2 regions of the Bacillus pacificus genome follow, and region 1 is predicted to be linked to the other one. Evidence: riboswitches for the same ligand, from Rfam matches in the RefSeq annotation. Region 1 holds a riboswitch; the other holds the start of a gene.
What was found. A riboswitch is a leader RNA that binds a small molecule or an ion and turns the genes downstream of it on or off. The one in region 1 is predicted to bind cyclic di-AMP.
Positions count from the first base shown of each region.

Region 2: another riboswitch for cyclic di-AMP. It lies ahead of LMD38_RS17210 (APC family permease); the one in region 1 lies ahead of LMD38_RS22260 (hypothetical protein).

Region 1 is NZ_CP086328.1:4,300,206-4,305,992, forward strand. Features, by position in the region: gene kdpA (potassium-transporting ATPase subunit KdpA) at 1-1,452, opposite strand, end outside; gene kdpF (K(+)-transporting ATPase subunit F) at 1,472-1,552, opposite strand; gene LMD38_RS22250 (SipW-dependent-type signal peptide-containing protein) at 1,549-1,653, opposite strand; cyclic di-AMP (ydaO/yuaA leader) riboswitch at 1,752-1,897, opposite strand; gene LMD38_RS22255 (hypothetical protein) at 2,159-2,389, opposite strand; gene LMD38_RS22260 (hypothetical protein) at 2,406-2,792, opposite strand; cyclic di-AMP (ydaO/yuaA leader) riboswitch at 2,886-3,033, opposite strand; gene thiD (bifunctional hydroxymethylpyrimidine kinase/phosphomethylpyrimidine kinase) at 3,119-3,940, opposite strand; gene thiF (thiazole biosynthesis adenylyltransferase ThiF) at 3,947-4,966, opposite strand; gene thiG (thiazole synthase) at 4,959-5,729, opposite strand; gene thiS (sulfur carrier protein ThiS) at 5,732-5,787, opposite strand, start outside.
Region 2 is NZ_CP086328.1:3,300,205-3,305,991, forward strand. Features, by position in the region: gene LMD38_RS17210 (APC family permease) at 454-2,280, opposite strand; cyclic di-AMP (ydaO/yuaA leader) riboswitch at 2,425-2,571, opposite strand; gene LMD38_RS28650 (hypothetical protein) at 2,711-2,839, shown strand; one part of gene LMD38_RS17215 (IS3 family transposase) at 2,910-3,856, opposite strand; one part of gene LMD38_RS17215 (IS3 family transposase) at 3,856-4,243, opposite strand; gene panE (2-dehydropantoate 2-reductase) at 4,367-5,311, opposite strand; gene LMD38_RS17225 (hypothetical protein) at 5,487-5,787, shown strand, end outside.

The DNA.
Region 1 (5,787 bases):
AACTAAACCAGTTGTAATATTCCAAAACGGTGTATTATCTGCTAACCCTTCAAATCCAGATCCGTTATTCGCAGCTGATGACGTATACTCATAAACAACTTGTGTTAAACCGTGGAAGCCCGAGTTAGAAATCGCTTCTGTTCCTAAATGTGTAGAAAGAGCCAATGCCGAAAATCCTAAAATAAGCAGTGGATGAAATAGTATCGTTACCGCAATTAATTTCATTTCCTTCCCTTCAATTTTCTTACCTAAAAACTCCGGTGTCCGTCCAACCATCAATCCAGATATAAAAACTGCAATAATCGCATACATAATAATGTTCACAAAGCCTGCTCCAACGCCGCCGTATACTGTGTTTAACATCATATTTACGAGTGGTACTAACCCGCCAATTGGTGTTAACGTATCATGCATCGTATTCACCGCTCCGGTTTCAGCAGCTGTCGTTACTGTTGCGTATAGTGAAGAAAATACTGTTCCGAACCTTACTTCTTTTCCTTCTGAACTTCCTTGTACATGTTCGATACCCATTCCATTTAAAGCTGGATTTCCATGTAATTCAGATGTCGTAATCGTTATAAACCCTAGTAAAAAGACCATGAATAGTGAAACGAAAAGGATGCGACCTTGCTTTTTATTGCCCACCATTCGTCCATACGTAAATGGAAGTGCTGTTGGCAATAACATCATAAGCATCATTTGCAAAATATTACTCATTTGTCCTGGATTTTCGAAAGGATGTGTAGAGTTTGCTCCGAAAAATCCACCGCCGTTATTTCCAAGTTCCTTAATAGAAACGAATGATGCAACTGGCCCGCGTAATATGCTTTGCTTTGCCCCATCAATTGTTTGTGCTGTAACGGCACCGTCTAACGTTTGTGGTACGCCAAGTGCAACAAAGACTAGTGCCGCCATAAATGCGATAGGAAGAAATACTCTCGTTAATGCTCTCGTAAAATCAACGAAAAAGTTACCGAGTTCTTTTCCAGCAAGCCCTCTTATAAATGCCATAACGAGCGCTAAAGTCGTTGCCGGTGCTGCAAACATTAAGAATGTAATTCCGATTAATTGTGATAAATAAGATAAACCATTTTCACCGCTATAATGCTGTAAGTTCGTATCAGCCATAAAACTAATTGCTGTATTAAAAGCGAGCGTAGGCTCCATTCCTTCAATGTGTGCTGGATTTAATGGCAATACTCCTTGTAGTCTGAAAATGAAATATACGACAACAATCATAAATCCATTTAATAAAACTAATGATAATGCGTACTGTTTCCACGTTTGATTATATTCTTTTACACCCGTAATTTTAAAAATAAGTTTTTCAAAAGGCCCGAATACTTTATCCAGCTTTTTACTCCCTTGAAAGGCTTTCTCTAAATAAATTCCCGTTGGCTTTGCCACAAGAATAAACAATAGCATTGTAATAACGACTGCAACCCAGATCATAATGAATGACTCCCCCTAATTAAAACTTTTCCGGATTTAATAATGCATACACTAAGTACACCGTAATTGCTGCAACAATAATTGATAAGGCAATCATCATGATTGCTTCCCTTCTTTCACAACTTTATCTGACCAACTTGCAAGACTTGCCATCGATGCGACTAACACAACAAAAATTCCGATCATTACAACATCTAACATAGCTACCCTCTCACCTTTCTGTAAAAATTTACCATTAAAATATTAAAAAAGAACACTGAGCTCTACTCAGTGTTCAAAAAATGAACAACAAAAAGTAAACCTCCTCTCTAAACGCTTACGAGGTTAGCTGTCGGATTCGGGCCTAAAGAGTAGCCCTACTTTCAAAACTGAAAGATTCACCCCAAGTGACAATGCACAAAATTGGTTCCCCCGCTCCATTTCTGGAACTCAGCGATTTTAGGTTTTTTTGGAAATTTTATGAATGATTTATGAGAGTAAATATACTCCTCTATTTTTCACTTGTAAAGAGCTAAATTACTGAAAATAAGAAAATATCCATCTATTTAAACGCTTACATTGAGTGTTATTAATATTTTTTCATCTGTTTTCTCGTCTTTTCTTTCTTTTTCACATAAATGATCTTTTAAATACGAAATAAAAAGAGCGAATGACATGAAGTGCATAGCTTGTTGCACTTAGCATTCGCTCTTTTTTCATTCACTATTTATTCTCCTCGTAAAAAAGCACGTAAATTTCTCCCGCGAATATAAACTTGTGACAATTCTGCATGTAGCTGCTCATATTCGATAACATCTGTTTTTAAATATAAAGCGTCTTTTGATGGCAATATGATATAGGGCCTTGGAAAAATAGGATCAAGTACGACCAATTCTTGAACTCGCTCTACCGATACCGCCCAACGATTCGCTATATCTCCTAGTAACAACACCTTCATCTTCTTCTCCCCCGCCCTATTCAAAAAATAAAAAAGAAATATTATCACAATTCGTAAACACGACAAATGTAGCTCCAATTGTTTCATAGAGCCTCGCTGGATACCGTTTATTCCTTGTAACAACAGTAATAGGCGCTTGAAAAGAAAAGCGAATGTGTTCTGTAAAGAAGCTAACGATTGGAAGCTCATCCCCTAGTAAAATCACCTTCTTAATACACTCATAAATACTAGTAAAATCCTGCTCCTTACTACAACTATACGTCCAATCAAATCCACAATTCCTCACTTCAGCCGCTATCTCTTCATTTGCTGTAAAAATAATTAACTCATGTTGAAAGGCTACTAAATCTATTAAACTATTTATCTTGCTTTCTTCTCCAACACAAATAAGTGTTAGTTCCATGTACCTCATCCTCCTTAGCATAAAAGAATTCAAACATAGATTGATATTCCCCTATACTAATCAGATCGATGAAGTGATGTATCCATCATGGCACCGTCCTCTCTCAAGACGCTTACGAAGTTAGCTGTCGGATTCGGACTTTGAGAGTAGCCCTACTTTCAAAATTGAAAGATTCACCCCTAGTGACACTGCACAAATTGGTTCCTCCGCTCCATATAATTGGACTCAGCGTATTACAAAAAATATATTCTGGCTGATATATTACTCCTGTATTTGGAAAAAGTAAACAGAAAAAAAGTCAGTTATACAACTGACTTTTTTTCTACTTATACATGTGATTTATTTAATTTATACGCAAAATGATTCGTCGGTCCATGACCACTTCCAATATGCAGCGGCTCTTCAATTGCTATACTAATAAATTGTTTTGCTTCTTGAACTGCCTCTTCAATTGAGTATCCTTTCGCAAGTCCTGCTGTAACCGCTGAAGCAAATGTACAACCGCTTCCATGCGTTTGCTTTGAAGGAATTCGTTCACTTCTAAATTCAATAAACTTTTCTCCATCAAAAAGTAAATCAATTACTTCATTACCTTGATATTCTGCATGTCCGCCCTTCATAAGTACATATTTCGCACCTAATTCATGCAGTACTTTTGCAGCCTCTTTACTATCTTCAACGTTATGGATTTCCAACCCAGTTAACACTTCTGCCTCAGGAACATTCGGCGTTACAACTGTTGCTACTGGTAATAAATATTCTTTTAATGCTTGTACTGCTTCTTGTTGTAATAATGATGCACCGCCTTTAGCAATCATAACAGGATCTAGTACAATATTATTCCAGCCAAATTTATTAATATGTTCTGCTACAATTTGAATAATTTCGCTGCTAAATAACATTCCTAATTTCACAGCATCTGGTGTTAAATCCGTACCAATTGAATTCAACTGTTCCGTAATACCTTCTAATGGAACTGGATATACCCCTTGAACGCCAAGCGTATTTTGAGCAGTAATTGCCGTAATAGCCGTCATCCCATACACACCAAGCTCTTGGAATGTTTTTAAATCTGCTTGAATGCCGGCACCGCCGCCACTATCAGATCCTGCAATTGTTAAAGCTTTATTTACTTTCATCCCACTCATCCTTTTCTATCCAAAATAGCGATGATAAATCGTCTTTGCTTCGCTTATATCTTTCGTTCCATGTACAAGTACACGACCATCTTTAAAAGCAACTAATCTCTTTTCTTCCACAGAAAATGATAATAAATATGGATTTACATTTAAATCATGCACACGATCATTCAGCAGCTCTTTATATCGTTCAAAATCTATTTCCTCTTTATGAGGTGGTCTAATTTGAACTGTATTTCTCCCGCATAACACTGCTGTTTTCAATGTATTATCTTTATTTAAATACGGATACAAGGCATTCTCTCCGCACGAAGGACAATTGTGCTTACGAAGCTTTTGCACATTCATACATGAATATTCATTCTTCCATACATCAAACGATACAAGTCCATCTCGAAGCGATTCGTAATCTTCTACTAACAGTTTAAGAGCTTCCGTTACTTGATGAGAAACGACGAGAGATACAGCAGGTGATATAATCCCCGCTGTATCACATGTCGCCCCGCCAAGCGGAATCGATTGTAATAAACAAGATAAACATGGCGTTTTACTAGGAAGAATTGTGTAAGAAAGGCCGTAACTCCCTACACATGCTCCGTAAATCCATGGAATAGAATATTTTTGCGCTATATCATTCACAATGAAACGCGTTTCGAAATTATCAGTTGCATCAATCATTACATTAACGTTTGTAACAAGCTCTTCTAATTCCTCAGCTGTTACATCTTGAACGAGCGCTTCTACTCTTACTTCACTATTAATCTCTTCTAGACGCTTCTTCGCTGCTACAGCTTTCGGAAGATTATTTTTCACATCACTCTCTGCATACAATTGCTGCCTTTGTAAATTACTCCAATCGACATAATCTCGATCAACAATCGTTACTGTACCAACACCAGCTCTTACAAACATTTCTGCATTTGCACTACCTAATGCACCTGCGCCGATAATAAGCACATGCTTTTCCCTTATCTTTTGCTGTCCTTCTTCTCCAATTGGAGAAAATAGTTCTTGGCGAGAATATCGATTATTCAACTACGCTCATTCCTTCTAAAGGACTACTTGCCGTTGCACAACGCTTACGTGCAATACGACCTGCTTCAAATCCTAAACGGCCTGCCTCAATACTTAATTTCATTGCTTGTGCCATTTTAATAGGATCTTTTGCTCCTGATACAGCTGTGTTTAATAACACGCCATCTGCTCCTAATTCCATCGCAAATGCCGCATCAGCCGGGCTACCGATACCAGCATCAACGATAACTGGTACTGTCGCTTGTTCAATAATGAAGCTCAAATTCAATGGATTTACAATACCAAGTCCTGATCCAATTGGAGATGCTCCTGGCATAATCGCATGCACGCCAAGTTCTTGTAATTTACGTGCTAATACAACATCATCAGATGTGTACGGAAGTACGATAAATCCTTCTTCTAGTAACATTTCAGATGCCTTTAACGTCTCTACCGGATCAGGTAATAACGTTCTATCATCACCAATAACTTCTAACTTTATCATGTCGCAAAGCCCTGAAGCTTTTGATAATTTTGCAATACGAACAGCTTCTTCAGCATTTTTTGCTCCGGCTGTATTCGGTAATAACGTATATTTTTTCACATCAAGTTTCTCTAATAAATTAGGCTGCTTTGCATCAAATATATCCATACGACGTACTGCGAACGTTAAAACTTCAGCCTCAGATACATCAATTGCCTTTTGCTGCACATCAAAATCAGGGAATTTTCCTGTTCCTAATAAAAGTCTAGAATGAAATGAAAATGGTCCAATGTTTAACATAATCAACCGCCTCCTACGAAAGTTACAATCTCAATTTGGTCTCCATCAAAAACAGATG
Region 2 (5,787 bases), 1.0 Mb from region 1:
TTATCGTCACAAAACATTTTATTATTTTTTCATATGTGATTAGTATGAATAACATTGTATAAAATTTCTATTTTATAGCAATTTCCACATTCACACAGTGAATATATTACATAAAAATATTATTCATCTTAAACTAAATAACGTACGTAAATATGAAATTCCGTTTTGTTTTTATATAAGTTTTATACTGTAAGGTCATTTAAACACAGCTATTTATATAACGTAAAGAAGTATTTTTATTCCCTTTATTTTCAAGCCTTCATGTCTTTATTTCAAAATATAATCCACTTCACTTTTTCAATTAAAATATCCATATATCACAACAAAAATCTCTACTTTCTCCAAGACGAAAAAATTATATTAATATACTTTTATAACCCATATGCAATTATGCATAGCGTATACACAAAAAGGATAGCTTCACTTACGTAAAGCTATCCTTAAAAAACCTTCTTACTTTTTCAAATGATATGGAACTGTCGTAATAACAACATTTCTTTTATAAAGTAAATACGCACGAATAAGTAAACTAGATTGATTATGAAGAATGTTATGCCAACCTTTTTTCGGAATGAACTGTGGTATAACGACAGTAACTCGGTAATTTGATTCACTCGCTTTATATTGTACTGTATCAATAAACTTTGTTAGCGGTTGAATAATACTTCTATAATGAGAATGTAATGTAACAAGCCTTACTTCAGGTTGCCACTTCTTCCATTTCTCTTCAAATTTCTTTTCCTCTTCTCTGTCAAAAGCAACATATACAGCGATAACTTGATCTGCAGAAAGAGACTTCGCATAGTTTAATGAATTTTCTACTACATGCGTCATACCAGCTACTGGAACGACAATTACATTTCCTTCAATCGGTACAATCCGTTCACAAGTTTTTAAACTTAGTTGGTCACCTACTGCATCATAATGCTTCTTAATTCGGTGGAACAAGAAGATAATAACAGGTAAGAAAATAAGGATTGACCAAACTTGTGCGAACTTAGTTAAAAAGAACATACTCATTACGATAAAACTAATGACTGCACCAATTAAATTGACCGTTAATCTCAAAGCCCATCCTTCAGGTTTTTCACGAAGCCATTTTAATACCATACCCGTTTGAGAAAGTGTAAATGGAATAAATACACCTACTGCGTATAATGGAATTAAATGCTCTGTTTGCCCTTGGAAAGCTACAATTAAAATAATCGATGCAATTCCAAGTATAATAATTCCGTTTGAGTAACCTAGGCGGTCTCCTCTAATCGTAAACATTCTCGGTATAAACTTATCTTTTGCAAGGTTTACTGCTAATAACGGAAACGCAGAATATCCTGTGTTAGCAGCAAGGATTAATATTAAAGCTGTTGTACCTTGTATAAAATAGTACATGAAATTACGTCCAAATGTTTGTTCAGCAATTTGTGAAACAACTGTTACTTCTTTACTTGGGGAAATTCCGTAATAATAAGCTAAGAACACAATTCCTGAAAATAAAACTGCAAGTAATGCACCCATTGCAAGTAATGTTTTCGCTGCATTGTTAGGTGCAGGATCTTTAAAGTTTGGAATTGCGTTTGAAATTGCTTCAACACCTGTTAAAGCAGAACTTCCTGATGCAAATGCTCGTAACAGTAAAAACAAACTAATCCCTGCAACTGGTGTTCCAATCGGCGTGTGTAAATTCGGTGACACGTGACCAGTTAAAATATTATATATCCCTACACCAATTAATATAAATAATGCTAAAACGAATAAATAAACAGGATATGCTAAAACGGAAGCTGATTCCGTTACCCCTCTTAAATTTAAGATGGTAATAAATATAACAAATATAATCGCAATGATTACATTATGTGCATGTAAACTAGGAAAAGCAGATGTTAGCGCATCTGTACCTGCAGACACACTTACTGCAACAGTTAAAATATAATCGACTAATAAAGATCCTCCAGCAATTAAGCCCGAATTCATCCCTAAATTTTCTTTTGATACAACATACGCCCCTCCGCCATGCGGATAAGCAAAAATAATTTGACGATAAGATAAAATAAGGGCTGTCAATAATACTAATACCCCAATGGCTATCGGAATAGAATACCAATAAGCGATTGCTCCAACACCTGCTAGTGCAATTAATATTTGCTCTGGACCGTAAGCAACTGATGACAATGCGTCAGAAGAAAGAATGGCTAACGCCTTCGTTTTATTAAGCTTTTGTTCTCCAAGCTCCGTTGATTTTAACGGTCTTCCAATTAAAAATCTTTTAATAGATGAAACCACTGCTGTCCACTCTCCAATAATTTTGTACGAACTTTTCTGCTAGTTATAGCGGATAAACGATTTCTTCAGAAAACAAAAAATGTCTACAAGCCATAACGAAATAGACTTGTAGACATTATATTTTTTGTCGCACAAGCTCCACCTTCCTTCTCAATATAACGCTTACGAGGTTAGCTGTCGGATTCGGGCCTATGAGTAGCCCTACCTTTTTCAAGGATTCACCCCATTGGATTAAGAACTAATCCATAAGAACGGGTCCCCCGCACCATGCGGTTTCAGCGATTTAGAAAATTGAAACTGTGGATTATAATACTCCTTTATTTTCAAAATGTAAACAAAAATTTTTAAAAAGAAAAAATTAAAATGATTGCGCATAATCCGCCGGTAAATATACATAATGAATACTAAAAAATCAATAAAGGAGACCTATATGTCTAAAGAAAAGAAGCCTATTTTTTCCGATTCCTATTTAGATGCATTAGCAAATGAAATTAATCAATTATACGGTAAACGTGAACAGGAAATAAATTTGACAGATAGAACAAAAAGAAATAAATGATTTGTCATAAAAAAAGAAAGCAATACACTTATATAATCTGTACCCTTTGTAAAGGACATTTTAAAAAAAGTTAGGCGGCATCAAGAAGATGGTTTCTGTATTCGACAGGAGTCATCTTCTTTAAATTCCACTGATATCTGTGCTGATTATAGTATTTCATATAGTCTTTAATTTCTTGTTTTAACTGTGTGAAAGATGTACAAGTTTTGATGTGTGCTTCATCTTTAAAGTGCCCGAAAAAAGATTCTTGTGGGGCATTATCCCAACAGTTTCCTCGCCTTGACATAGATTGTCCCAGCTTTAATTTTTTGACTAATTTTTGATAGGTAGGACTTGTGTAATGAGCACCTTGATCAGAATGAATATAGGCATCTTGCGTTAATCGTACCTTCTTATTCTTCTTTAGTTTGTGCAGCGTCGTCGTTGCGATATCTAAGGTAAGTCGTTCTGAAACATGATACGCCAAAACTTCATTCGTAGACCCGTCTAGAATAGTAGATAAATATCCTTTTTGATTCTTACCATAAAACAGGTATGTGATATCTGTAAGAAGTACCTTTCCCGGTACACCTTGCCTAAATTCGCGTTTTAATCGATTGGGTACCACGAAGTGTTCTTTCGTCGCTTTCAACATTTTTTTATAGGGATTTTCTCTACGAATAGGACAGATTATCCCATATTTTTTCATGATTCTACGGATGCGTTTCAAATTGTAGACAACTTGAAATTGACCCGCCAATGTCATTTTGATCTGACGAGCCCCCTTTTTTCGGTTTTTAAATCGAAATGCCTTTAATATAATCTCTTTCACTATTTCATCTTGATGTATTCTTTTCTCTCGCCGACTTTGAGAAATGGCTAAAAAATAATTATAGTATCCAGAACGTGAAACGCCTGCGACCTGACACAAATATCTCACCATATTTTTCAGGCGGTATTTTTCAATGATAGAACGAATTAATAGGTACTTTTGACTAGCGTGTAACGTTATTTCTTTCCCATCCTCCCTTCCATAAATTTGATCTTTTTTAACAGTTCATTTTCAGCTTTTAATAAGTTTCGTTCCGCTTCCAAACGTGCATATTTCTCCTCTAATGTAAGTTCTCTTTCTGACTTTCTTCCTGAGTTTTCCTTACGTGTGTCTCTTAAGCCCCATACACCGTTTTGCTTATAGGACGTACGCCATCTATTTCCTGATGACACAATACGTTGTAGACCGATGATATCTATATCAAAACCACATTCTTCAAAAATAATACGAGGTGGTTTACCCTGTTCATTTTCCTTAATAAAAATACGCTTGAATTCATCGGTATAGGTAATTCCTTTTTGGCTTACCGATTTTACGTATCGATTTTTTGATAATATTTGAATTTCCTTTTCTGTAAGCAATTTTTTCGTCATTTTGAAATTTCTCCGATTCTCATTTTTCTCTCATTATACAAGAAATACCCTATAGAATAGACTTTTTTTAAGTGTCTATTCTATAGGGTACAGTTTATATATATTGCTTTCTTTTTTATTTTTTCATACATCCAATTGTATTGCTGATTTGTTAAAGGTCATTTCTTCATACACTTTCAAATTTTGATATACTGCTCCTAATAATGGTGATTCTATAGAAAATTGTTCTGCTACATCTAGTAAGTATCCTTGTAAGTGCTTCGCTTCAATAGACGAACCTTTTTCCATATCACGCTGCATCGATGACTTCATATTATACGAAATTTTATCAATTGTTTTCATATGTTCTTGGACAATATTATCTTTAATTGGCGCTCCTATACATCTCATAATTTGCATACATTCTTCAAATAAGTTTTGGATAAAATCGCGTCCACCTTCGCTTTCACGAATCGGTCCTATCGGTGCCCGCATTAATGTCGTCACACCCGACATTACAGTAATAAATAAATATTTATGCCACATATCTTGCATAATGTTTTCACTTAAAACAAAACTAGATTTCGTACCTGCAAATGCTTTAGAAATATGCTTTATTCTCTCTGAATCTTGAGACTTCATTTCTCCAAACACAAGTCTGTTGGCAGCGCTAGTTTGTACAATTTCTCCTTGATCGTTTAAAGTCGTCTCGATAAAGCATAAACCGCCAATTACTTTTTCCTCACCGAATTCCTTTTGTAATAGTGATACATGAGCGATACCATTTAACAATGGAATAATCACAGTGGTTTCACCTACAAAAGGCTTCACATCTTGAATTGCCTCGTTTAAGTGATACGCTTTTGTTGAAAATAAAATGACATCAAATGGAGCAGTTCGATCTTCTTTCGTTATTAATTTCGGTTGGAAGGAAAAATCCCCGTTAACACTGCGGATTACAAGTCCTCTTTCCTCCAATTGTTTTTTCCTTTTACTGCGAACAAGAAACGTAACCTCTTCTCTCTTTTCTACTAAGCGTCCCCCAAAAAATCCTCCAACGCCGCCAGCTCCTAATACTAAAATCCGCATACAACATCCCCCTTTTCAAAATATCAATTTATAACTTTTAGTATACATAACATTATACATGTCCCCTACTAAATAAGCTGAATTTTCATTCTTAATCAAGTATAAAACAGTGGTTATTTTCAAATAAATTTGGGCATGTTGTTTTTATAGCATATATGGAAAGGAAACAATGTAAATGGAGGCAATACAAACAATTGAAGAAAAAGATGTAACAACAGCTATATTTCAATTTATATTCCCGTTTTCTTTTAAAACTGGGTATGAACAAAATATGTTCCCTTTCTTACAGAAAAATGACTTTCGCCCTTTTCGACTCGATCATCTTGAAAATGAAAATACATACTATGGAAGGTTTCAAGTTTCACATCAAAATATGGAAGCATACTATCTTTCATTTACAAATAAAATTTTATTTCCTCATTCAGAGCATCAAAAGGGGTTGCAGCGCTATTCTAAAGACCTTAATTTAACTGGAC